Regions from separate parts of the Neobacillus sp. BP17 genome, predicted to be linked through region 3. Evidence: predicted binding sites of a transcription regulator. Region 3 holds the regulator's gene; each other region holds the start of a gene.
What was found. The regulator Rex, encoded in region 3, represses fermentation and respiration genes when NADH is low (regulators of the CRP and FNR family bind a similar motif). The targets are predictions, from matches to a motif close to TTGTGAAATATTTCACAA.

Region 1 (5,213 bases), 440 kb from region 3:
ACCACGTCCGATTGGCACAAGGGCGTCAATCGCTTTGATACCTGTTTGTAATGGCTCATGAACGGATTTACGAGCCATAACGCCTGGAGCAACTGCTTCCACTGGGCGTGTTTTTGTAGTGTTGATTGGACCCATACCATCAACTGGTTGTCCAAGGGAGTTAACCACGCGACCAATAAGTTCCTCACCAACCGGAACCTCCATGATGCGTCCTGTACGGCGAACCTCGTCACCTTCTTTGATTTCAGTGAAAGGTCCAAGAATGATAATACCGACGTTATTAGCTTCTAGGTTTTGTGCCATACCCATAACGCCATTTGAAAATTCAACAAGTTCTCCAGCCATGACATTGTCTAGGCCATGAACACGTGCGATACCGTCACCGATTGAGATAACTGTACCAACATCCGTTACTTGAATTTCCGCCTGATAGTTTTCAATTTGCTTTTTTATCAGGGAACTAATTTCTTCAGCTTTGATGCTCATGAGTTTCACCCCTAATCTTTCGAATCTAGCTTAACAATTTACGTTCTAAACGATCGAGTTTACCTCTTAATGACCCGTCATATATACGATTTCCAATGCGGAGGCGGATGCCGCCAAGCAGGTTGGAATCTACGATATTTTCGATTTTTAGTGACTTTTTGCCAATTTTAGCAGCAAATACAGATGAAATCGCCTCGCGTTCTGCATCCGTTAACGCACGTGTGCTGTAAACTTCAGCTTCGGCAATGCCCATTTCTTCATTTGCCAGCTCTAAAAATTCATTCGCCAAATCAATGATTTGGTCTTCACGGTGGCGGTCGATTAAGATCAACAGTGTATTGAGTACATTTACATTAACTGATGCGAAAGCAGTCTTAATAATTTCTTTTTTCTTTTCAAGTGAAAGCTTAGAAGAATTTAAGATGGCTTTTAATTCAGGATTGTATTGTACAACTTCCTTCACTACACGAAGTTCTTCTTCAATAACTCCGAGCGAATTCGTCTCTTTTGCAATATTTAGAAGAGCCAACGCATAGCGCTTAGCTACCATAGAGTTGCTCATCGCTCTTCTCCTGCCTCTTTAATATATTCGCTAATCAGTTGGTCTTGGTCTGCTGCTGTGATTTGTTTTTCAATTACTTTAGAAGCAATCAATACAGACAGGGACGCAACTTGCTCACGAATCGCGGCAACTGCTTTTTCTTTTTGCTGCTCAATTTCAAGCTTCGCTGATTCTTTAATACGATCAGCTTCCGTGCGGGCCGCTGCGATAATCTCTTCACGCTGGATATCGCCTTGCTTCTTCGCACCTTCAATTAGGTTTTGAGCATCATTACGAGCTTCTTTTAAAAGATCGCGCTGCTCTTGTAAAATCTTTTGTGCTTCTAAACGGCTGTTTTCCGCCGCACTAATTTCGTTACCAATATGCTCTTCACGCTGTTTCATGATGCCCATTAATGGACCCCAAGCAAACTTTTTGAGCAAGGCTAACAAAACAATAAAAACGATGAGCTGGAAGAAGATATCTCCAGTATTAATGTGGCCGCCGCCTTCCGCAGCAGTCGCTAATACAAAACTGTTTGTTAACACCCTCGGTTCACTCCTTTCAAGAGTTGCTTAACGATAGAAAAAACGCATAAATGAATGGCGAAGATTTGTTGATCATCGCCAATGTAAATTTGCCTAAAATTATTTATTTAATACCATGAACGCGATAACTACCCCAATAATCGGTAATGCTTCAACTAACGCAACCCCGATAAACATTGTTGTTTGTAGTAAACCACGATGTTCTGGTTGACGAGCAATACCTTCTACTGTACGTCCTACGATAAGACCGTTACCAATACCTGCTCCTACTGCTGCTAAACCGATTGCGATTGCTGCTGCTAAAACACCAATTGATCCTGTCATTACTTTTTTTCCTCCTTAAATGTATGAAACATAAATTATTTTTTTATAGTGTTCATAAAAATGAACGGTGTATTATTAATGGTCGTGACTCACTTTATGAGCCAAGTAAACCATTGTTAACATTGTGAAAATATAAGCTTGGATCGTACCAACGAAAATAGAGAACCCTTGCCATACCATTGTCAGCGGAATCGCTGCGATCGTACCGGCAATACCTTGGTGCGCTAATCCTGCTGCTAATAGAGATAAAAGCAACTCACCAGCGTAAATGTTACCATATAGACGCAGACCAAGAGTCAGCGTATTGGCAAATTCCTCAATAATTTTCAAAGGGAATAAGAATTTCATCGGAGCGAAGAACCCTTCTCCATAACCCTTTGCACCTTTTAACTTGACGCCATAATAGTGGGATAGTCCCAAGACCATAACGGCCAATGTCAAAGTAATGATTGGGTCGGCTGTTGGTGATTTCCACCAAAGCTTATCATCAACCACGATTGAAAATGGAAGGCCTAACATATTGGATACAAAAATATACATAATCAATGTAATTCCAAGGATGTGGAATCTTCCGCCTTCTTTCCAGTCCATCGTGCTGTTAATGATCCCTTTTACAAAGTCCATCACCCATTCAAAGAAGTTTTGCATCCCTGTGGGTTTCATTGCTAACTTTCGTGTAGAAAGGACAGCTATTAAGAAAACGATTAAACTAGCAATCGTAATCATCAGCATATTTGCGCCATTAAACCAAAGACCCATAAATTCAAACTCTGGAGCCTCATGATGCATGTAAACTCACCTCGCTTCCGCTTCATTTATGTACATGCAAAGCATGGTAAAAATAATCTATCATAATGACAATATAGGATGTCATCAATCCTACCACTAAGGAAATCATATTGAATTGCTCTGGATATCTCAAGGCGATTAACGCGGCAATTCCAGCCATCGCCATTCTCGAGAGCGACCCTAAGGATTTAGGCTTTTTGCCCTCAGTTACTTTTTTATCAAAACTCTCCGTCTTTCTAACCAAGAACCAAAGGTTCAGATAACTGAAGCATGTCCCAAGAATCAGTCCTAAAAATACGGTTTGATAAGATGTGAAGCCCCAGCCTAGAACATAAATGGACAACAAGTAAAAAATCCATTTGCGCTGCCTGTTGTACATAACTCTGAAATCTGGCATAGTTATTTTTCTCCTGAATAGAAATGGCGGATGGATAAAAGCATGGAATAGGTGCCCGCTGCAAGACCGATGAGCAGTCCGATTATTAAGAAAATTGGCTCGGTGCCCCACTGACGATCCAGCCATCTGCCTGAGAAAATACCTATTAGAATGGAACCTACTAATTGGGAGACAATTGCGGACATTAAAGCCATAGCTTGAAATGGATTGCGGTTGTTTTTACGCATATAAACACATCCTCACTCTGGAGAGAGAGTCAAGCGGGCAATGGTAAAATTCATAGCCAAAATACTATCTTCAGATAGATATTTTTACATGAAAACCCTATCATTTACACCCTTTGTTAGCATACAATAGCACCCTGTCAATGTCAATGAATTTACGTGAATTATACCACAAAGTATTCGCTGAATTATTTTTCATTCCAGAACTTTATCCAACATCCCTATTGTATTGTAAATTGTGAAGGATATTTGCCTATTTTGTGTCTATTTTGTGAACGTTTAGAATTATACTAATGGTACAATTTTATGAACTTTTATTATGGTACATAAATATAGAAGGAATTTTCCCTATAATGGGCATGATTATTCATCTGGTGTTTTCTCAATTGTAATCATACGTTCGAGAAAATCCTCTTTATTCGCTTTTTTCGCAAAAACTTTCACCAGATACGATCCTTCCCGTGGAAGTTTTCCCTTCGGTATGTCCCTATGAATTAGTCCTTTTTTCACATTGGTAATCGTATCTAAAAAACCGACAAAGCGATAATCCTCTGGGTTAAACAACGCTATTCCAAATTCCTCTGCCCCACCCGGCAAATACACCTCATACTTATACTGCCCAGGTTTGTCGCCATTTGTAAAATCAAACCCCATCACGCGCGGGTAGTTCGGCTCCTCCAACACATAGAGATACGGAATTCGAACGGTTGCGGCCCCTGCATGGAGCTTGAGGAAGCCGTCTTGTATTTTTCCCATAAACACGTTCGGGTCAACCGTTAACTCCACAGTGATGTCTTTTGTTTGTTTCGGTTCCAGCGTAAACGATAACGGGAGCCGCCAGTGGAGTCCATCGACGTGCGGCGGGATATCGAATGAATAGGTCTGGGTACGCGAACCCGTATTTTCCACAGTGAGGGAGACCTTCTGGACATCACTCTGCTCGGTAAATTTCCCAAAGTGCATACTGCTAGGCGATACGAGTGTGCTCGTTTTGATTGCTTGATCCACTTGAATTCGGCCGGCTCCCTGTTCAAAGGTGCGGTAATAACTCTGTCTAGGATTCGTTGCCGTACTCGATTTAGCCAGTGGTATTGCCGTATTCATCAGCGCCGCTTTGATCTGCTCCGGGGACCAATCCGGATGGGCCTGCTTGATTAGCGCACAGGCCCCCGCGACATGCGGTGCGGCCATACTCGTCCCCTGCAAAGACAGGTAGCCGCCCGGAATCGTCGAATTAATGGCGACCCCAGGTGCAACAATATCCGGCTTAATTTCCCATGAGCCTGTCACAGGGCCGCGCGAGCTGAAGTCGGCAAGCTGATCCCGTTCTTCGCTAACCACCACCCTTGCCGCGGTCGTTTGTTTTTTTATTTCTTTTTGTAAAATAACTCCGTCACCCTTCGCAAGTGCTCCGACAGGGATGGTCAGCTGAGAGTCCAGGTTTCCCATGAAGCGGCCCCCGCTGACATTATTGTAGATCAGCACCGCTTTTGCTCCCGCTTTTTGAGCATTTTCTGCTTTTTGTGTGAACGTTAGGACGCCTCGTTCGATGAGAGCAATTTTCCCATCGACATGTTTCAGTTCATCAGGCCGGCCGAGCCCTCCATCCGCTACGTCTATGGAACGGTCGAGATTCCACGTGGCTGAGCCTTCCATCGGCTCAATTTGGAATTGTTCCCGACTTCCTACTATAGATATATATGGAGTCTCGAGGGTAGGCGTTGATGCCCCCACCGAGATTGCTTTTGAGGCCGTTCCTGGTGAGCCGACACTCCACACATTGGGCCCTGAATTTCCCGAGGCCGCTACCGCGACGATGCCGCGGTCGACCGCACGGTTAAGGGCAAGGCTGATCGGCAGGTCTGGCCCGTTGATATCATTTCCGAGGGAAAGATTAACAATAT
Region 2 (5,213 bases), 2.1 Mb from region 3:
TTTAAAGTGACTCATGGAATGTTCGATTAATAACGTCTAACTGTTGTTCTTTTGTTAATTTAATGAAGTTAACTGCATATCCAGAAACACGGATTGTTAATTGTGGGTAAAGCTCTGGGTGTTCCATTGCATCAATTAATGTTTCGCGATTAAAGACGTTAACGTTTAAGTGATGACCTGATTTAATAGCATATCCATCTAGGATTGATACAAGGTTACGGGTTTGGCTTTCTTCCTCTTTACCTAATGCTTTAGGCACGATTGAGAAGGTATTTGAAATTCCATCCATCGCATAGTTGTATGGAAGCTTCGCAACTGAAGATAGTGAAGCTAGTGTTCCTTTTGTGTCACGGCCGTGCATCGGGTTAGCACCTGGTGCAAATGGTTCTCCCATACGACGTCCATCAGGTGTATTACCGGTTTTCTTTCCGTAGACTACGTTAGATGTAATCGTTAAGATAGATAGTGTGTGAACAGAATCACGGTAAGTTTGGTGCTTACGAAGCTTTTTCATAAAGGTTTTAAGCACTTCTACAGCAATCGCATCGACTCGGTCATCGTTGTTTCCGTATTTAGGGAAGTCCCCAGTTGTTTCGAAATCAACCGCAAGACCATTTTCATCACGGATTACCTTGACTTCACCGTATTTAATCGCACTTAGTGAATCAGCGACAACGGAAAGACCAGCGATACCTGTTGCCATCGTACGAAGAATCTTAGTGTCGTGTAAGGCCATTTCAATTCTTTCATAACTGTATTTATCATGCATATAGTGAATGACATTTAAGGTGTTGATATAAAGACCAGCAAGCCATTCCATCACAAGATCGAATTTTTGCATGACTTCTTCATAGTTTAATACTTCGGATGTAATTGGCTGATATTGTGGTCCCACTTGAATTTTTAATTTTTCATCTACCCCGCCGTTAATAGCGTATAGGAGTGCTTTTGCAAGGTTAGCACGGGCACCAAAGAACTGCATTTGCTTACCAATTTCCATTGCTGAAACACAGCAAGCAATTCCGTAGTCATCCCCATATTCTGGGCGCATAATATCGTCGTTTTCATATTGAATCGAGCTAGTTTTGATGGACATTTTCGCACAATATTTCTTAAAGTTTTCGGGTAACTGCGGTGACCATAAAACTGTTAAGTTTGGTTCTGGTGCAGCACCTAAGTTGTCTAATGTATGCAGGAAGCGGAATGAGTTTTTCGTTACTAGGGAACGACCATCATTTGCCATACCGCCGATTGATTCTGTTACCCATGTAGGGTCTCCACTGAATAATTCATTATAATCTGGTGTGCGGGCAAATTTTACAAGACGAAGCTTCATAATAAAGTGGTCGACTATTTCTTGTACTTCTTCTTCGGTTACTGTTCCGTTTTTTAAATCTCTTTCTACGTAAATATCTAGAAATGTTGACACGCGGCCAAGGCTCATCGCGGCACCGTTTTGTTCCTTAATCGCTGCTAAGTACCCAAAGTACACAAATTGGAATGCTTCAGCCGTATTTTTAGCTGGTTGACTAATATCAAATCCATAGCTGTTTGCCATTTCCTTTAGTTCTTTTAAAGCACGAATTTGTTCAGCAAGTTCTTCACGAAGGCGCATATTATCTTCAGTCATTACTTTGCTAGTGTTCCTTTGGTCCTTTTGCTTTTCTTGGATTAAGAAATCAACACCGTAGAGAGCAACGCGGCGATAATCCCCAATAATGCGGCCGCGGCCATAAGCATCAGGAAGACCGGTAATAATTGCAGCTTTACGAGCAAGCATCATTTCATCTGTGTAGGCATCGAAAACACCTTGATTGTGAGTTTTACGGAACTCAGTAAAGATTTTTTCAATTTCAGGGTTTAATTGGTACCCATAAGCTTCACAAGCTGCTTTTGCCATACGGATCCCACCAAATGGCTGCATGGAACGATTAAACGGTTTATCGGTTTGTACACCAACAATTTTTTCAAGGTCTTCGTTAAGGTAACCAGGTCCATGGGAAGTTATTGTTGATACGGTTTCAGTGTCCATATCCAATACGCCGCCCTTTTCGCGCTCTTGTTTGGTTAATTCCATTACCTGTGCCCAAAGTTTAGTGGTAGCTTCTGTAGGACCTGCTAAAAATGAATCATCTCCTTCGAAAGGAGAAAAATTATTAAGGATAAAATCGCGAACGTTAACTTCTTTTGACCAAGCACCTTTTGTAAATCCAGTCCATTGTTCCATTAGTAATCACCTCATATTTTTTATAAAACAATATAACAGTTTGGTTGTTTCTTCTATAAATCGAGTATAACAGGTTTTTTGTGAAAAAAGGCACGTATATTAGTAACAATTGTTAACGTTTTGTGAAGTCTTATTTAAAGGGGATAATTAGTAATGTCTTCAGATTGTTAATATAGTTTTATAGAATCAATTTCCAAACTGTACTATAATTATTTTTGTAAATTTCAAAACTGTTATATATGAAGAAATTTATAAAAACAAGGTGTTAACATTAAAAAAGATTGAAACAGCAGTTCTTTTATCATGAAAAAAAACAGGAGAAGAATCCCCTGTTTTTAATCCACTACTATATAAGCAATCATTGGACCATTATGTGAGCGATCGGAATGGACTTCACAAATTAACCGATACGTACCTTCTTTTTCAAATTGTAAGGGAACAATTGTTTCTTCGCCCTTTTTGACGGTCCCTTTTATTTTAGTTCCTTCTATATAAAAGGGGTGCTCTTCACCGTTGATTCCGCTAATAAATAACCTTACTTTTTCACCTTTCTCTAAAAATACTGTCCCGGGATCCCATCGATAAGCCTCCATTTCTTTTCCATTTTTCATTTTCGTACTGAATTCTGCAGTAACCATGTGAATTTCACGGATATCTTTCGATTGCTGATTAAAAACAGTTATATCCCCGGCTTTTAACATGAACCAGGCTGACAGGGAGAAAAGTACAACCCCTATTGCAACAAAGAATAGAAGTGTTTCCTTTTTAAAGACTAAAAATTTCATTTCGTACCCCCTCATAAATTTGTCCTACTTTATACTTATGCTAAGTGGGGGAGAAAACTTGTCTATTATTTTGTGAGATTTGAGTTGTTTTGGTTAACACTTATACCTTCAAACATGGTTGAACATAAATAAAAATGTCTAGAATAAGAAGTAACACCCTATAGAGTGAGATAATTTTTCTTTGTTTTTCTATTAGAAAAGTTTATAGTAAAAACAGGAAATGTGTTTCTATGTAAATTAGATGTTGCTAATTAATTCGCAAATAATTAGGTGGTTAGCTTGTTGGGGATTAGAAAAGAAAGAATATTAAAGGCGCTAAAATTTATTTTTCCGTTGTTACTGTTAATCTTTGCAATTATCGAAATCAAAAAATTTACTCAAAACATAAATATGGACTTACTTAAGGAAGAACTAAGTCAACTTGATATGGGGCGCCTTCTATTTATAATATTTATCACTTTCATAGCTGTCTTACCCATGTTGCTTTACGATGTGGTTCTAGTACGAATATTAAAATTAAAAGTTCCAATCAGAGATTTATTAGAGCAATCATTTATTGCTAATTCGTTTTCAAATTTAATTGGCTTTGGTGGAATAATCGGGGCAATGTTACGGACGTATTTCTTTCATAAGCACGAACCGGACAAGCGCAAACTTTTAGGGGTTATTGCATCCGTATCATTATTTTATTTAACTGGTATTTCAGTGCTATCATGGATCGTCACAAACAATTTTCGTAACTTTCCGTTGTTTGTTGACACAAAATGGCTCTATTTTGCAGTGGTGGGAGTTGGTTTATATTTACCACTATTTTTATTTATACATATCTTAAAATCAAGAAAAGGAAGTCCATCTCTAGTTAGTGCCAATAGTACCTTGAAGCTAATTATGATATCCATTATCGAATGGTTTGCAGTATTTTTAGCCATTTGGATTTTATGCCGGACTCTAGGAATTTCTATCTCTGCAGCAAATCTTTTTCCTGTTTATATTGTAGCTGCATGTGCCGGTATTATTAGTATGATCCCCGGCGGCTTAGGTTCTTTTGATTTGGTATTTATTTGGGGGATGCAAGATTTACATTTCTCTGAAGAAAAGGTACTTGTATTATTATTATTTTATCGGGTTGGCTATTACTTTCTCCCATTTTTTATTAGCCTAGTTTTCTTTATTAAGCTTTATTGGAAAAAATGGAATCAAACTTGGAATGATCTTCCTAAAGCCGTGGTACAAAGATTAAGTCATGTCATTTTAACCATGCTGGTTTTCCTTTCTGGTCTAATCCTGCTGTTATCAGCTAGTGTGCCTGGAATTATGTCCCGGTTAAAGGTTGCACAAGAACTTTTATCCTTTCCAATTATTAATGTTTCGCACCAATTATCTGTTGCCGCTGGATTTTTACTATTAGGTTTATCTCGGGGAATTGAGTATAGTGTTAAGCGAGCGTACGAGCTAACGATGTTCGCTTTAATACTGGCCGCATTGTTCTCTATCTTTAAAGGAATTGATTATGAAGAAGCGATCTTTTTAATTATTGTCGCTTTGTTGCTCCGGATGTCAAAGGGTCAATTTTATCGAGAGAGTTATGTGTTAACTTGGGGTAAAACGATTTTTGATATAATGATTATTCTTGTAATTACTTCAATGTATCTCGTGATTGGTTATCTGAATTTACCGATTTCTAAAATAGAAATACCACCCAAACTTTTACCCTATGTAATAGTTGATTATCACGATTTATTTATGAGTGCGGCAATTGGGCTTGTTATCGCACTATTCATTCTTATGTTTGGATATTTAATCAGTTTGCCGAAAAGTTGGATTTTAGAGCGATCTGTAAACCGTGAAAAAGATATTGTTGACCATTTATCGAAGTATCAAGGGAAGGTGTTATCGCATTTAATCTTTTTACATGATAAATTCATATTTTGGAACAGTAAAAAGAATGTATTAATTTCCTTTCAGCAATTTGCAGACAAGCTGGTCATTCTTGGAGATCCCATAGGGGAAAAAGACGAAATATCAAATGCAATAGAGGAATTTCAGGAAATTGCTGATTTACATGGCTATACGCCTGTTTTTTATCAAGTTAGTGATGATATGCTTCCTTATCTGCATGGGCATGGTTTTGCTTTTTTTAAGTTAGGTGAAGAGGCATTTGTAGATTTGAAATACTTTTCTTTATCAGGATCCAAAATGAA
Region 3 (16,004 bases):
GCAGCAATGATCGCTGCTGCTGGAAGTGTGATGTTTGAAAAGGGAATTCGAGCAAATTTGACGTTAAACGCCAATCCTGGATTAGATATTGAATTATATAATTAGAAACTCTTCTGGATAAGAAGAGTTTTTTTGTTGATAAGAATTTTTGAACTTCCATCAAAATAATCTTAAATGTGGATAAGTGGATTGTTTTCTGTGTATAATGTGGATAAGTGGGGTAATTATTGTGGATATTGTGGAAAACTAAAAAAATCATTGGGAATACTCTGTTTACAATGTGAATAAGCTTGTGGAAAAGTGAATAATTTTTTAAAAAAGTGTTTATATCGAATGTTGTCGATATATGTCTTATTAAAAAGAAAAAACCGAGCACTGCTCGGTTTTTACTCTGCCAATTCCGCCCATGCTTCCATTAGTTGCTCGAGTTCAGCCTTGGCTTTTTCATTTTTTAGGTTGATTTCTAATACTCTTTCATGATTTTGAAAGATATCTGGATCACATAACTGCTGTTCGAATTCCTGAATTTGCTCTTCCAGTTCTTCAATTCTTTGTTCCACTTCTTCTAATTTTCGTTTTCGCTGACGCTCTTGTTTCTTGCTTTCCTTATCCTGTTGATAAGTATTTTTCTCAAATGCTTCCATTTGCGCAGACCCTTTTTGAAGATCCGCCAGCGCCAGGGCAGCAAGCTCCTCCTGCTCCAATTTCTTCTCTACATAATAATCATAATCCCCTAAATACTCTGTACTGCCATGGCGGCTCAGTTCCAAGACCTTTGTGGCAATTCGGTTAATAAAATACCTGTCATGGGAGACAAAAAGAATTGTGCCAGGGTAATCGATTAATGCATTCTCAAGAACTTCCTTGCTATCTAAATCCAAATGGTTGGTGGGCTCATCTAAAATTAGAACATTGGCTTTTTCCAACATCAGCTTAGCTAAAGCAAGTCGAGCTTTCTCCCCGCCGCTTAAAGTGGAGACAATTTTTAAGACATCATCACCGGAAAATAAGAAATTACCAAGAACCGTTCGAATCTCTTTTTCGTTTTTTAACGGGTAATCATCCCAGAGTTCATTCAAAACACGCTTATTGGAAGTTAATTCAGCCTGTTCCTGATCGTAATATCCGATGGAAAGGTTTGTTCCATAGAGAATGGTTCCGTCTAGGGCAGGAAGCTTTTTAATAATTGTTTTTAATAAGGTTGATTTACCAATTCCATTTGGGCCAACTAAGGCAATGCTTTCTCCTTTATAGGCACGAAAAGAAATGGCTTCTGAGACCTTTTCGCCCTGATAACCGACAGCAAGGGAATCGACCGTTAACACGTCATTGCCGCTTTGTTTTTCAATTTCAAACGAGAAGTTTGCCGATTTTTCATCTCCTAAGGGGCGGTCCATCAGTTCCATCTTCTCTAACTTTTTGCGGCGGCTTTGGGCTCGTTTGGTCGTTGATGCACGTGCCAAATTCCGGTTGATAAAATCCTGAAGATCTGCCACCTCTTGCTGTTGCTTTTCAAAAAGCTTTAAATCACGCTCATAATTGGCCGCTTTTTGATCTAGGTAGGAACTATAGTTGCCTGTGAATCGTTGGATTTGCTTACGGGACACTTCATATACCTGCGTAACCACCTTATCTAAAAAATAGCGGTCATGGGAAACAATCAAAATGGCCCCGTGATAACTTTGTAAATATTGCTCCAGCCAGGACAGGGTATCAATATCAAGATGGTTGGTCGGCTCGTCCAATATTAAGATATCGGGCTTAGTTAATAGCAGTTTACCAAGGGCAAGACGCGTTTTCTGTCCGCCGCTTAAACTTGATATCATCAAGGATTTATCAGGGAAATTTAACCCATGGAGTACAGAACGGAGCTCTGCCTCGTATTGATATCCACCCTGCTCCTTAAATTTCACTTGAAGATGGTCGTACTCTTTTAGGATTCTCTCGTATCTTCCAGTATCATCAAATACATTAGGATCGGCCATTTGCTCTTCAAGGGCCCGAAGTGACTTTTCCATTAAACGCAGCGGTTCAAATACAGTCAACATCTCGTCCCATATCGACAAAGTGGACTCTAAACCAGTATTTTGGGCTAAATAGCCAATCATTACTTCTTTTGGTTTGATGATTTCACCGCCATCATGTGACAAGTGGCCAGCAATAATCTTCAATAATGTTGATTTTCCTGCCCCGTTGCGACCAACTAGAGCCACACGGTCTCGAGTTTGTAATTCTAATTTAATATTCGATAAAATTAGGTCAGCACCATAATATTTTTGTAGTTGATTAACCTGTAACAAAATCATTCTTTTTCACCTCTATTACATAGGTTTAGTGTACCTTATTCCCCGTATATCGGCAATAAACTGAGGCGCAGATTAGGTGGATGAAGGTGTTAAATCGGCAAAAACCTTGAATTTCGTTCAAAGTTTCACAGACAGATAAGGAAAAATAGTGTATGATTTGAAGGGAGGATTATTTATATGGCAGAATTAACGCATTTTAATGAAGAAGGCCGAGCAAAAATGGTCGATGTCAGTGATAAGCCAGAAACAGCACGGACGGCACTTGCTCATTCCAGTATTACAGTTAGGAAAGAAATTTACGATAGAATTACGAATCACGCGATAAAAAAAGGTGATGTCTTAGCAGTGGCACAGGTAGCTGCGGTCATGGCAGCAAAGAAGACGTGGGATTTGATTCCGATGTGTCATCCGATTCCCTTAACGGGGGTTAATATATCTTTTTCCTGGGAGCAGGACACAGAAGAGAATTATCGCTTAAATATATCGGCAGCCGTTAAAACCAAGGGGAATACAGGTGTAGAAATGGAAGCGTTAACAGCTGCGTCAGCATGCGCTTTAACGGTTTATGATATGTGTAAAGCAGTTGATAAAGGTATGGTGATTGGCCCTACATATCTTGTCGAAAAAACAGGCGGTAAAAATGGTGATTTTAAGAGAAACGAAAAAGTTAAATGATTTTTAACTAAATTATCCATGGGGTGTGGGAGATTATGAGTAATGAAACAATGAAAATACCACAGGCGACAGCCAAACGGCTGCCCCTTTATTACCGATTTCTTAAAAACCTGCATTCTTCCGGTAAGCAAAGGGTTTCATCAGCCGAACTAAGTGAAGCCGTAAAGGTCGACTCAGCCACGATTCGCCGCGATTTTTCTTATTTCGGAGCATTAGGAAAAAAAGGTTATGGGTATAATGTCAATTATTTGATTTCCTTCTTTCGTAAAACCTTGGACCAGGATGAATTAACAAAGGTTGCTTTAATAGGGGTAGGAAATCTGGGCACGGCATTTTTAAACTATAATTTTTTAAAGAATAATAACACGAAAATAGAATGTGCCTTTGATGTGGATCCAGAAAAAATGGGAACAAAAATTCGCGAGGTCCCGGTTTATCATATGGATGAATTGGAGAAGGTTTTATCTGAGGGAGGTATATCCGTTGCGATATTAACGGTTCCAGCCCCAGTTGCACAGATGATTACTGATCGACTTGTGAGTGCAAATATAAAGGGAATATTAAACTTTACGCCAGCACGCTTAAATGTTCCCCCGCAAATTAGAGTCCATCATATTGACTTAGCAGTGGAACTGCAATCGCTTGTTTATTTTTTAAAGCATTATCCGACGGTGGAATTAGAGGAAGAAGAATAGTAATTTAGTTAAGAGCTTTTCACAATATTTGTGGAGAGCTCTTTTGTATGCTTGCTTTTTTTAATTACATAATCTATCAAAATACTGAGGGCTGGACTAAGATGTAGGTAGTTTATTTGCAAGCGATTACTATCGGGATTATAGATCACACATTCCCTAGAGTGACATCTAGGGTTTTTGCAATTGGAGGGGATGAAGTTGGCGATCGTGCTGACTATGTTTGTACTTGGGGTATTATTAGGATTTGTCGGAGCAGGAGGTTCTGGCTTTATTATTGCCATTTTAACAGTGGGTTTTGGAGTTCCCATCCATGTAGCGTTAGGGACATCTTTAGCTGCCATGGTGTTTACTACCTTGTCAGGTGCGTACAGTCATTTTCGACAAGGAAATATTTCGATTAAAACGGGTCTAATTGTCGGAGGCTTTGGGTCGATTGCTTCCTTTATTGGTTCAAAGCTTGCTGGTTTGATTCCCATCCATTCCTTGCATTGGTTAACCGCAGGGATGTTGTTTCTATCAGCTATGATCTTGGTCGTACGATTGTTTATCGTTCAAAAAATTAAGGCAAACTATAAAAAAGACGAACCGAGCAACCTTCTTCTCATTAAGAAAGCAGCGCTAGTCGGTTTGGTTACCGGGTTGTTGTCTGGGACATTTGGGATTGGTGCTGCACCGTTCATTCAAATCGGACTGCTTTTAATCTTGGGACTTACGCTTAAACAATCTGTGGGTACAACCATGCTTGTTATTCTGCCCATCGCTTTAGCAGGGGGAGCTGGCTATTATTTTCAAGGATACTTGAACTTCCCATTGTTATTTGAAGTGGTGGCAGGAACCATGATTGGTTCTTATGTCGGGGCTAAGTTTACGGACTTTGCACCTCAGCCCGTTTTAAAAAGTGCGATGGTCCTGACCCCTATTTTAGCAGGAGCTATATTACTGATAAGCTAAAGAAAGCTTCCAAGGCTGCAAAGTTCTGTCATAGCAAGCTTTGCAGCTTTTTTGCGTTTACTTTACTTACCTGAATGATTACATTGTCATCAAGGGGTGCATCAAGATGGTGCCTGACACCCGGTACAGCTGGAGGGAAATATGAGAAGGGGCAGATGGAGTTTAAAATCAGTGATTATTGTCTTCGTTTGTGTAGTGGTTACTTTTTCGCTGTTGATAACGGATTTACTTATAAGTTCCAGAATTGCTTCAGAGACGGAAAAGAATCAGGCGGAGCAAGCAAGAAGTGTAGCTCGCATGGTTGCACATAGTCCGCTTGTGATTGAGGCGATGAGTGGGAAACGCGATGAAAAGGACATTCAAAGCTATGCAAATGAAATGAGGAAAGTTACAAATGTTTACTTTATTGTCGTGATGGATATGAATGCCATTCGAAAATCCCACCCCGACAGTAAAAAAATAGGGTTGCCATTCAGGGGTGGAGATGAAGGGCCTGTTTTAAAAGGAAGAGAGCATGCGTCAATATCAAAGGGATCGCTGGGACCTTCATTACGCTCTTTTACACCCATTAAGGACGAAAAAGGGAAACAAATCGGGGCAGTGGCCGTTGGGATTTCGCTGGATAATGTGGAAAAGGCCGTCAAAAAGAGCCGAACTGGGATCTATATTGGAACCCTGATCGGCCTATTAATCGGTGTTCTTGGGGCTGTTATTTTAGCTAGATATATCAAAAAAATCTTACTTGGGCTTGAGCCGTTTGCGATCGCAAAATTATTAGAAGAAAGAAGCGCTATGCTTCAATCCGTCAGAGAAGGAATAGTCGCGGTTGATCAAGAGTCAAAGATAACACTTGTCAACCGAGCTGCTTTAAAGATGTTTCACAAGGCAGGACTGCCGGATAATCCGAAGGGGGTAAATATAGAAAGGTATTTGTCTACCACGCGCTTAAAAGATCTCTTACAAACGGGTAAAGCTGAATTGGATGAAGAACAGAATTTAAATGGAATGACTATTTTAACTAATCGAGTCCCTGTTATTGTTGGGAATAAGGTCGTAGGGGCCATTGCAACTTTTCGCGATAAAACAGAAATACAAGTACTCGCCGAAGAACTGACTGGAGTGAGAACTTACGCCGATGCACTTCGAGCCCAGGCACATGAATATATGAATAAGCTTCATGTTATTTTAGGGATGGTCCATACAGGGTATTATGAAAAAGTTGTTGAATACATCAATGAAACGGTTAATCATCGCAATAACGAAATTGGCTTTGTGACCAAAAAAATAAAGGACCCTGTATTAGCAGGCTTTTTAATTGGAAAGTTAAGTTATGCAAGGGAATCGGGGACAGAGTTATCAGTTTTGTGTGAACAACCAATTCCTCAACCCGAGGATTCTGATATAACACATGAACTGATTACGATTTTAGGTAATTTAATTGATAATGCGATTATGGCTGTGAGCGGTTGTCCACTCAAAAAAGTAACAGTTTCCCTTGATTATGCAGATGATATTTTAACAATTGAAGTAAAAGATACCGGAAAAGGGATGAGTGAAGAAATACAAAACCAAATTTTCAACAAAGGGTTCTCCACAAAAGGTGAAAATAGAGGATTAGGATTGTATCTCGTTTCGCAGGCGGTTAAAAAGTTGGACGGGGATTTAATTCTATCATCAAAGCCTGAAAAAGGGACCGTTTTCGCCGTGTATATACCATATGATGGGGAGGGGGACAGAAATGATCCGAGTGATGATCGTTGATGACGATCCAATGGTGGCTGAATTCAATAAACGCTATCTTGAGCAGGTCCCCGGATTTAAATTGATGGCAATGGCTGCATCTGTAGATGAGGCGATTATGAAATTGGAAAAGCTAGAAATCGATCTTATCTTGCTTGATATATTTATGCCGGGGAAACTAGGTTTAGAGCTGTTAACCTACCTCCGCGAAAATGAGAAAGAGACCGATGTAATTATTATTTCAGCAGCGTCAGACATGGAGCGGATTAAAAAGGCTTTGAGGTACGGAGCTGTAGATTATTTAATTAAACCTTTTGAATTTGACCGATTTAGCAGAGCGTTAGTTGACTATAAGAACCAAACAAAGATTATTCAGACACAACATGTAATTAATCAAGACGTGCTGGACCAGCAGATCCTGCACCGAGAGGAAAAGTCTCTTATCGAAGACCTCCCGAAAGGACTGACAAAAGACACCTTAAAACAAATTTGGGAAGCCATTCAGGAATTAAAAAATGCTCCGTTTTCAACAGAGGACGTTGTAAAGGTGGTCGGCATTTCTCGGGTATCGGTCCGTAAGTATTTAAACTTTTTAAAGGAAATCGGAATTCTTGATGTGAAGGTAATTTACGGTACTGTCGGCAGACCTGTATACCAGCATGAATATAATCAAATGAAAGAACATCTAATCAAAGCCTTTTTGTAAGCAGCCGAAAACTGCTTACTTTTTTTATTTACAAAAATCTTATTAAATTTACATAAACTATGAAAGCGTTTCAATCAAGAATATGATATAGACATAAATTTCATAGGGGGATGAATTTATGGAACCAGTTAGAAAATTGCAACCGCTTACGGTTGTTTCAGGGGAAAAGGAAGAAAAGAAAGGTTTTTTAGGTAAAATTGGCAGTATGAAGATAGGGGTTATTCCACTGCCGCTTTATATCGTTATCGCAGCTGTTGTCTACTTTTCAGCTGTCTATAAATTGCTTCCAGCTGACATGATTGGCGGATTTGCCATCATTATTGTTATGGGTATTTTACTTGGTGACCTTGGTATGAAGATTCCGGTCTTGAAGGATATTGGGGGTCCGGCAATTCTAGCACTGTTGGTCCCATCTATATTAGTCTATTTTAGTGTGATTAACACAACTGGAATGAATGCGGTTACGCAATTAATGAAAACATCAAATTTCCTTTATCTATATATCTCTGTTTTAGTAGTCGGAAGTATTCTTGGGATGAATCGCAGAGTCTTAATTCAAGGTTTCACACGAATGTTTATCCCGCTTATTTTAGGGACCATTGCTTCAGTTATCGTAGGGGTCCTTGTTGGTTTGCTTTTTGGATATGATATGAAACACACACTTTTCTATATTGTTGTACCAATAATCGGTGGCGGCATCGGAGAAGGAATTTTGCCTCTTTCATTAGGCTATGCAGAGGTTCTCGGAAAATCTTCAGAAACATTTGTTGGTCAGTTGATCCCCGCCGCTGTAATTGGGAATATTGTCGCTATCGTTTGTGCTGGTATTTTGTCTCGCATAGGTGAGAAAAAGAAACACCTTACGGGTAATGGTGTATTAGTGAAAACAAAAGGCGGCGACGGAATCACAGAAGCCGCAACGATTGATAAGCCGGTTGATTTCCCACTTATGGGTGCAGGATTGTTAATAGCATGCAGTTTCTTTATCTTAGGTGGACTTGGAAATAAATTTCTTGGAATTCCTGGACCAGTGTTAATGATTATTGCAGCAGCAGTAGTAAAAAGTATTAAGATAATGCCAGCTAAAATGGAACAAGGTGCGTATCACTTATATAAATTTGTATCATCAAGTTTAACATGGCCATTAATGGTTGGTTTAGGGATGCTTTATATTCCGCTTAAGGATGTAGTTAAGATCGTAACACCTGGATATGCGGTTGTTTGTGCTTCTGTTGTAGTCGCAATGATTACTACGGGTTACTTTGTAGGAAAATTGATGAAGATGTATCCTGTTGACTCAGCAATTGTTACAGGCTGTCATAGTGGTTTAGGAGGTACGGGGGATGTCGCGATTCTTTCGGCATCTAATCGGATGTCATTAATGCCATTTGCCCAAGTTTCCACAAGAATTGGCGGCGCCTCAACCGTTATATTGGCTATTCTTTTACTGAAATTATTAAGTTAGTAATTCCTCAAAAGGGCTGTGGCTATCTGTCACGGCTCGACTTTTTAAATAATAGATTTGATTTTCGTCACCCAGATTAACATCTAGACTTAGGTTGGAGCAAAAGGAGAAGGTTGGAATGAATGAAAGAATGATCAAAGAAGAGGCCGTGCTGCTTCACAAAAAGCTTGCCGGGAAAATTAGTATTGTCAGTAAGGTAGAAGTTAACAATGCAGATGATTTAAGTTTAGCCTATACACCAGGTGTAGCGGAGCCATGTAAGATTATTGCCAAAAATAGTGAGGCTTCTTTTGAGCATACAGGGCGTGGTAATTTAGTAGCTGTTGTCACAGATGGAACAGCGGTCTTAGGGTTAGGAGATATTGGTCCCGAAGCAGCAATGCCGGTAATGGAGGGGAAGGCAGTTTTATTTAAACAATTCGCAGGGATTGATGCTTATCCGCTCTGCTTGGGAACAAAAAATGTCGATGAAATAGTCAATATCATCAAAGCATTAGAGCCAACGTTCGGCGGAATCAATTTGGAGGATATCGCTGCTCCAAGATGCTTTGAAATTGAAGAACGCTTAAAAAAGGAATTAAACATTCCTGTGTTTCATGATGACCAGCATGGGACAGCAATTGTCGTACTGGCTGGCCTTTTAAATGCACTTAGAATTGTTAAGAAAAGTATCTATAGGGTAAAGGTAGTCATCAATGGCGCAGGTTCTGCTGGGATTGCGATTGCCAAGCTTTTATTAACTGCCGGTTTTAAGGATATTACGTTAGTAAGCTTGGAAGGGATTGTTTGCCCAGGTGAAATGTGGATGAACGATCGGCAGGCAGAAATAGCAGTGAAAACAAACCTGCGAGGGATACAGGGCACCTTACAAGATGCCATTAAAAATACGGATATTTTTATCGGAGTCTCAGGGCCAAAGGCTTTAACTGGAGAAATGTTCAGAACAATGAATAAAGATTCAATCGTTTTTGCAATGGCAAACCCGGTGCCAGAAATCTATCCTGAGGAGGCTATAGCAGCCGGTGCAGCAGTAGTTGGAACAGGCCGTTCTGATTATCCTAATCAGGTAAATAATGTACTCGCTTTTCCAGGGATCTTCCGCGGAGCACTTGATGTAAGGGCAACAGATATCACAGAGGAGATGAAGCTTGCCGCCGCCTACGCCATTTCAAGACTTGTATCGGATGAAGAACTTTCACCGCAGTATATCATTCCAAACGCCTTGGATTCACGTGTAGGGGAAAGAGTTGCCGCCGCCGTTTCGAACGCAGCCATTGAAGAGGGAGTAGCTAGAAAAGGAATGAGTAGCAAAAAACTAGTAGAAATCATTTAGAAATCCAATTCAACCCATTGGTGGGTGTTAGAAGAGAATAAGTTTAATAAGGTCTTTCACGTTAATCAACGTGAAGGGCCTTTTTTTGGTGAAAATAATTAGGACAGCCTAATATTTACATTTGCACTTTACATGCGTAACAGTGTTATGTTACATTGTTTATGGAAAGGGGTTTTTAGTATGAGTGAGGAGTTAATCTCAAAGAAAGACCTATTAGAATTAGCAGGAATATCCTATGGACAGCTATATAGATGGAAACGAAAGGACTTAATCCCGGAAGAATGGTTTGTGCGCAAGTCTACGTTTACAGGTCAAGAAACATTTTTTCCTAAGGAGAAGATCCTTGAAAGAATCGAAAAAATCCAAACAATGAAGGAAAACTTATCCTTAGATGAACTAGCAGACATGTTCTCACCTAATGTAGCAAACTTAAATTATAACAAGGATGACTTAATAAAACGTAACATTGTTTCGACAGCCGTTGTCGATTTTTACTTAGAACAGGAAAACGGTAGTTTGGAATTTAATTTTACAAGGATGCTTGAAGTGTTTGTTTTAGACAAATTGCTTCAATCGGGAGAAATAAACCTAGAGGAAGGGAAAATGGTCTTGCAGGTGTTAAAGGACCATACAGCATTAATTAAGCAAAAAAGCTGTGAGTTAGTGATTACCCGAAAGTTGGGAATGTCATCATGTCTATTACTCGTAAATGCAGAAGAATTTCACTTTGAACGTGGTACCAAGGTAGTCACTGTCCTTTCACTGATGAAGTGCATGGAAGAGATTAAAGCGAAATTATTATAAAGGAGACTGACGATGGATACGAAAAGCAGAGGAGACTTGGTGATTAATGGCTTCGGTGCATCCAACGGGGGGCAGTTCCGCGTTGTTACATTAAATGGCAGAGGAACGATTAACAGCGATTTAGAATGTATGGAACTTGATTGTAATGGTTCAGGTATCCTGAATGGCAATGTTATTGCTGAGAAAGTAAAGGTGAACGGGAATGGGAGGTTCAGAGGGAATCTTGAAGCTCAAAACCTATCGATTGATGGATCTGCACGGATCGACAAAAACCTATCGGTGGAAAAATTAAAGGTGAATGGTAAAAGCACCGTTGGCGGCAGGGTTAAATGTGAGGAAATCAAAATCCATGGCACCTTTACGGCCGGGGAGGATTGTGAAGCGGAAATCTTTAAAGCAGAATCGCAGTTTACGATTGGCGGACTTCTAAATGCTGACCATATCGACATAAAGATGTTTGGAGAATGTAAAGCAAAAGAAATTGGCGGGCAAACGATCACAGTAAAGCAGAAGGGATCATCCTTAGTCGGTCATTTGCTTAAGCCCTTTTATAAACCACAGCTGGAAGTGGAATTAATCGAAGGGGACAAAATTGAACTCGAAAATACTACTGCCAAAATCGTACGTGGAAACCAGGTATCAATTGGTCCCAATTGTCAGATTGGTCTCGTTGAATATACAGAGGAATTTTCGATGGATAAAAAGGCCGTGGTTACTGAAAACAGACGGGTTTAATAGGAGGGAAAAGAGTGATGATGGAAAAGAACGGAAATCTTATTATTAATGGATCGGGAAGCTACCCTGGCGGCCGTTACGAAAAAATCAGTATCCGCGGCGAAGGGACCATTATGACTGATGTGGAATGTTCGGCTTTCAATGTATATGGTACAAGTGAAGCCGCTGAAAATGTTAAAACAGGCTCGGTAAAAGTTTTTGGCGAAGCAGAAGTCAAAAGGAATATGGAAGCCGAGGATACACTTGTGATGGGGACGATGATGGTCGGCGGCAATGCTCACATGAAAAAAATCAAGATTTTAGGATTGCTGGAAGTCGGCGAAGGTCTTACGGGAGATGAGGCAAACATTAAAGGTAGTATTGCGGTGAATGGTGATGTGGAGTATGAGACGTTTGACTCGAGCGGCGGTTTTGAGATTAAAGGCTTACTAACGGCGGATACCATTAAGGTGGGTCTTCGTTTCGGGCAAAGCAGTGCCGAGGAAATCGGCGGCGGGAAAATCACTGTGAAAAAAAGGAGTAACACACTGCTGCCCTTTGGAAAGGAGATCGGGTCCCTTAGTGCGAAAGTTATTGAAGGGGATGACATTTATCTTGAAAATACAAAAGCCGAAATTGTCCGAGGTAACAAAGTGAAAATTGGCCCTGGCTGCCAAATCGGAGTGGTGGAATACAGGGACGATTTCACACATGATTCAAAGGCAACGGTAAAAATTACGACAAAGATATAAGGGAGAAATGTGGATGGTGACGAAGGAAAGTAAGTTAGGACTAGTGGTTGCGGGGCTATTGCTAGGTATTTTGATGGCCTCGATGGATAATACAATTGTCGTTACAGCGATGGGAACAATTGTAGGCGATCTTGGCGGACTAGAAAGCTTTGTCTGGGTTGTTTCCGCCTATATGGTCGCTGAGATGGCAGGGATGCCGATTTTCGGTAAATTATCGGATATGTATGGGCGAAAAAGATTCTATATTTTTGGATTGATCTTGTTTATGGCAGGTTCTGCATTGTGTGGAACAGCTGAAACGATCACGCAATTAAGCATTTATCGGGCGATCCAGGGAATTGGCGGCGGAGCGTTGGTACCGATTGCCTTTACGATTATGTTTGACCTGTTTCCTCCTGAAAAGCGTGGAAAAATGGGTGGACTGTTCGGAGCGGTTTTTGGCTTATCGAGTATTTTTGGGCCATTGCTTGGGGCGTATATCACAGACTATATCAGCTGGCATTGGATTTTTTATATTAACATGCCTCTAGGGATTCTTTCGCTGATTTTTATTACCATTGCCTATAAGGAATCCCCCATTCACAAAAAGCAAATTATTGATTGGTCGGGAGCCGTTACCTTGGTTGGAGCAGTTGTTTGTTTAATGTTTGCGCTTGAACTTGGGGGACAAAAATATGAATGGGATTCTACGGTGATCATGAGCTTGTTTGGTGGATTCGGGCTTCTGTTTTTGATCTTTTTATATGTGGAGACGAAAGCGAAGGATCCGATTATATCCTTTTCGATGTTTAGGAACCGCTTGTTTGCAGGCAGTACGATTGTTGGCTTATTTTATGGTGCGGCATTTATGGCTGCCACGGTGTACATCCCGATTTTTGTGCAAGGGGTGTATGGCGGAACAGCCACTAATTCAGGATTAATTTTATTGCCTATGATGCTTGGTTCGGTCGTTACTGCACAAGCAGGAGGTTTCTTAACGACGAAGATGAGTTACAGAAACATCATGTTTATATCCGGAGTAATTTTGATTGGCGGCTTATTGTTGTTGAGCACGATTTCACCGGATACAAAGAGAGCCGTGTTGACGCTTTACATGATAATTATTGGTTTGGGGGTCGGCTTCTCCTTTTCGGTGTTAAGCATGGCTGCGATTCATCCGTTTGGAATGGAACAAAGGGGCTCTGCCACCTCGACAAGTAACTTTATCCGTTCCTTAGGAATGACGATTGGGATCACCGTTTTTGGTACGATTCAACGAAGTGACTTTAAAGAAGGGTTGGAAAATGCTTTTGCGGGAATGGGGCAGATGCCTAAGGGGCAAAGTTTCGGGGATTCACGTGCCTTATTATCGGAGGAAGCAAGAAAATTAATTCCTGCACCAATTCTCGATAAAATCACGGAGGCGCTCTCAAGTTCGATCGTCCACACATTCACATGGGCTCTCGTCCCAGCCGGCCTTGCTTTCCTATTTATCTTTATCCTTGGGAAAGAGCGGATGGTTATTAATAAGGGGCAAGTGTCGAAATAATTGTTTGAAAAAGTAACTGATTCAAATTAGGTGAAAAAAGCCTATTCGAGTCAGTTTTTTCGTAATAAACAAACTATTTGAGGTTTGAGACTTACTTATGAGCATTGGTCCTGGATATTAGTAAAGTTTTTGCTTGTTCTTTTATGGGGTTTTCGTGTTGTCATTGGTTCTATCGGCGAATTTCCTTGTCTAATCAGCGAATAGGAGAGGTTAATCGGCGAATTTGGACTTCCAATCAGCGAATTGTAAAAAGGTGTCAGGCACCATGTGAAAAAAGAATTTGATATGCTCCCGATAAAGTAGACAGATGAAATAATAAAAATCTGTTTACTTTTTTGGGGGCTTTTTCTATGGGGAAATATTCATCACAAGAAAAATTTGAGATAATAACGGCTTATGAAAACAGAAAAATCTCAGTTTCAGACTTTTGTAAACAACACCACATATCTTCTAGAACTCTGAATGATTGGATTTATCAATTTCAGACATATGGAACTGAATGGCTTCAGGGTTCGGGGGAATGGAAGCGGTATTCGAAGAAAGTAAAAACAGCTGCGGTTAATGACTTTCTTTCGGGTCAATTCTCTCAAGTTGAGATTGTACGTAAGTATGAAATATCAAGTCGTTCAGTGTTACAAGGATGGATTAGGATTTATAATGATCATAGAGAAATAGAAGAGACGAAAAGGGAGAAGAACTCTATGATTAAAGGCCGATCCACGACATTAGAGGAACGATTTGAGATTGTTATGTATTGCATACAGAACGGGAAAAACTATCAACAAACATCTGATCACTTTAATGTTTCCTATCAACAGGTGTATCAATGGATAAAGAAGTTTGAGAAGGAAGGACCGGACGGTCTAGAAGATAAGAGGGGGAAGCGTAAAACGGAATCAGAGTTAACCCCTGAAGAGAAAATACAGCGCGAAATGAAGCGGTTAGAGCAGGAAAATGAACGCCTTCGGGCGGAGAATGCATTCTTAAAAAAGTTGGAGGAACTCGAAAGGAGGCGGTTAAAGAGATAAGCCAGGTCCGTTTGGCCGATAAATATACAGCTATTCAAGAACTTCATGAGAAAGAGAAATTCTCCATTGTGCTATTATGTGAAATTGCGAGAATTCAACGCTCTTCTTATTATAAATGGCTTAATCGCACCCCTCCTGAGAATGAAAAGATGAATGAGGAAATCCTGGAGGAGATAAAACGTCTATATAAGAAAGTGGACGGTATATATGGATACCGCCGCATTACGATGAACCTAAATCGTACCTTACCAAAGTCCATTAATCATAAACGAGTGTATCGATTAATGAGAATAGCTGGAATACAATCCGTTATTAGACGCAAAAGGAAAAAGTATAAGCCAAGCACTCCACAACATGTAGCTGAGAACATCTTGAACAGAGAGTTCCACGCAGAGAAGCAAAATGAAAAATGGTTAACAGATGTAACTGAATTGAAGTATGGAGTCTCACAAAAAGCTTATTTAAGTGCGATTTTAGATTTGTACGATGGATCCATTGTCAGTTATGTATTAGGCAATTCAAATAATAATCCATTGGTATTTAAAACCCTCGATTTAGCTTTGGAAACTAACCCAGGAGCAAAACCTATCCTCCATAGTGATCGAGGATTTCAATACACTTCCCCTACTTTTAAAAGGAAAATTGATAAGGCAGAGCTGGTTCAGAGTATGTCGAGGGTCGGAAGGTGTATCGATAATGGACCAATGGAAGCTTTTTGGGGAACATTGAAAAGTGAAAAGTATTATCTGAACAAGTACAGCACCTTTGAAGAGCTGAAGAAAGACATTGAGGAGTACATAAAATTTTATAATTATGAACGATTACAAAAAAAACTAAACGGCCTAAGCCCCTTAGAATACAGGGCTCAAGCCGCTTAGTGTCATTTATTTATTTCCACTGTCTACTTGACGGGTGTCACTTCAATTCACATGGTGCCTGACACCTTAGTTTTTTCTCTGCTTCTTTTTCTTTAACTGATCTTTGTATTTGATGTGAAAGATGACCATTTTTAGGCCTGAGCCAAAGTCAAAGGTGGCTAATAAAATGAGGAGGTAGCTGAAAAACCCCCAGCCGTTACTTTGTACATCATCAATGGCGAAGTAAGTAAATAAGCCGCCAAGGAGAAAGTAAATCAATCCTGAAAACAAGGGTGAACGTCTCATAGAAATCCTCCGATAAAGTTTTGAACGGCCTCCGCTTGTCTTTGCAGTCGTTCAATATCGTCTTTAAATATAGATTGAACCAAGACAACCATGGTATTCATCGCAACATGGGCAAATATTGGCACAAAAATGGATTTAGTAATA

Region 1: AC4QJR_RS27140 (AtpZ/AtpI family protein) is a predicted target of Rex. The motif match lies at 3,467-3,484, and genes of this name have one in related genera.
Region 2: pflB (formate C-acetyltransferase) is a predicted target of Rex. The motif match lies at 2,306-2,323, and genes of this name have one in related genera.

Annotation. Positions count from the first base shown of each region.
Region 1 covers NZ_CM184198.1:5,551,844-5,557,056, forward strand. The annotation lists gene atpA (F0F1 ATP synthase subunit alpha) at 1-486, opposite strand, end outside; gene AC4QJR_RS27115 (F0F1 ATP synthase subunit delta) at 512-1,048, opposite strand; gene atpF (F0F1 ATP synthase subunit B) at 1,045-1,575, opposite strand; gene atpE (F0F1 ATP synthase subunit C) at 1,675-1,899, opposite strand; gene atpB (F0F1 ATP synthase subunit A) at 1,975-2,688, opposite strand; gene AC4QJR_RS27135 (ATP synthase subunit I) at 2,711-3,085, opposite strand; gene AC4QJR_RS27140 (AtpZ/AtpI family protein) at 3,088-3,312, opposite strand; gene AC4QJR_RS27145 (S8 family serine peptidase) at 3,673-5,213, opposite strand, start outside.
Region 2 covers NZ_CM184198.1:3,869,311-3,874,523, reverse strand. The annotation lists gene pflB (formate C-acetyltransferase) at 2-2,227, opposite strand; gene AC4QJR_RS18730 (cupredoxin domain-containing protein) at 2,563-3,012, opposite strand; gene mprF (bifunctional lysylphosphatidylglycerol flippase/synthetase MprF) at 3,295-5,213, shown strand, end outside.
Region 3 covers NZ_CM184198.1:236,203-252,206, forward strand. The annotation lists gene tsaD (tRNA (adenosine(37)-N6)-threonylcarbamoyltransferase complex transferase subunit TsaD) at 1-105, shown strand, start outside; gene AC4QJR_RS01300 (ABC transporter ATP-binding protein) at 387-2,306, opposite strand; gene moaC (cyclic pyranopterin monophosphate synthase MoaC) at 2,484-2,981, shown strand; gene AC4QJR_RS01310 (redox-sensing transcriptional repressor Rex) at 3,017-3,676, shown strand; gene AC4QJR_RS01315 (sulfite exporter TauE/SafE family protein) at 3,875-4,627, shown strand; gene dcuS (DcuS/MalK family sensor histidine kinase) at 4,769-6,388, shown strand; gene AC4QJR_RS01325 (response regulator) at 6,366-7,073, shown strand; gene AC4QJR_RS01330 (2-hydroxycarboxylate transporter family protein) at 7,192-8,538, shown strand; gene AC4QJR_RS01335 (NAD(P)-dependent malic enzyme) at 8,657-9,871, shown strand; gene AC4QJR_RS01340 (YhbD family protein) at 10,052-10,675, shown strand; gene AC4QJR_RS01345 (polymer-forming cytoskeletal protein) at 10,688-11,410, shown strand; gene AC4QJR_RS01350 (cytoplasmic protein) at 11,428-12,141, shown strand; gene AC4QJR_RS01355 (MDR family MFS transporter) at 12,155-13,669, shown strand; one part of gene AC4QJR_RS01360 (IS3 family transposase) at 14,020-14,665, shown strand; one part of gene AC4QJR_RS01360 (IS3 family transposase) at 14,665-15,575, shown strand; gene AC4QJR_RS01365 (YdiK family protein) at 15,642-15,860, opposite strand; gene AC4QJR_RS01370 (CPBP family intramembrane glutamic endopeptidase) at 15,857-16,004, opposite strand, start outside.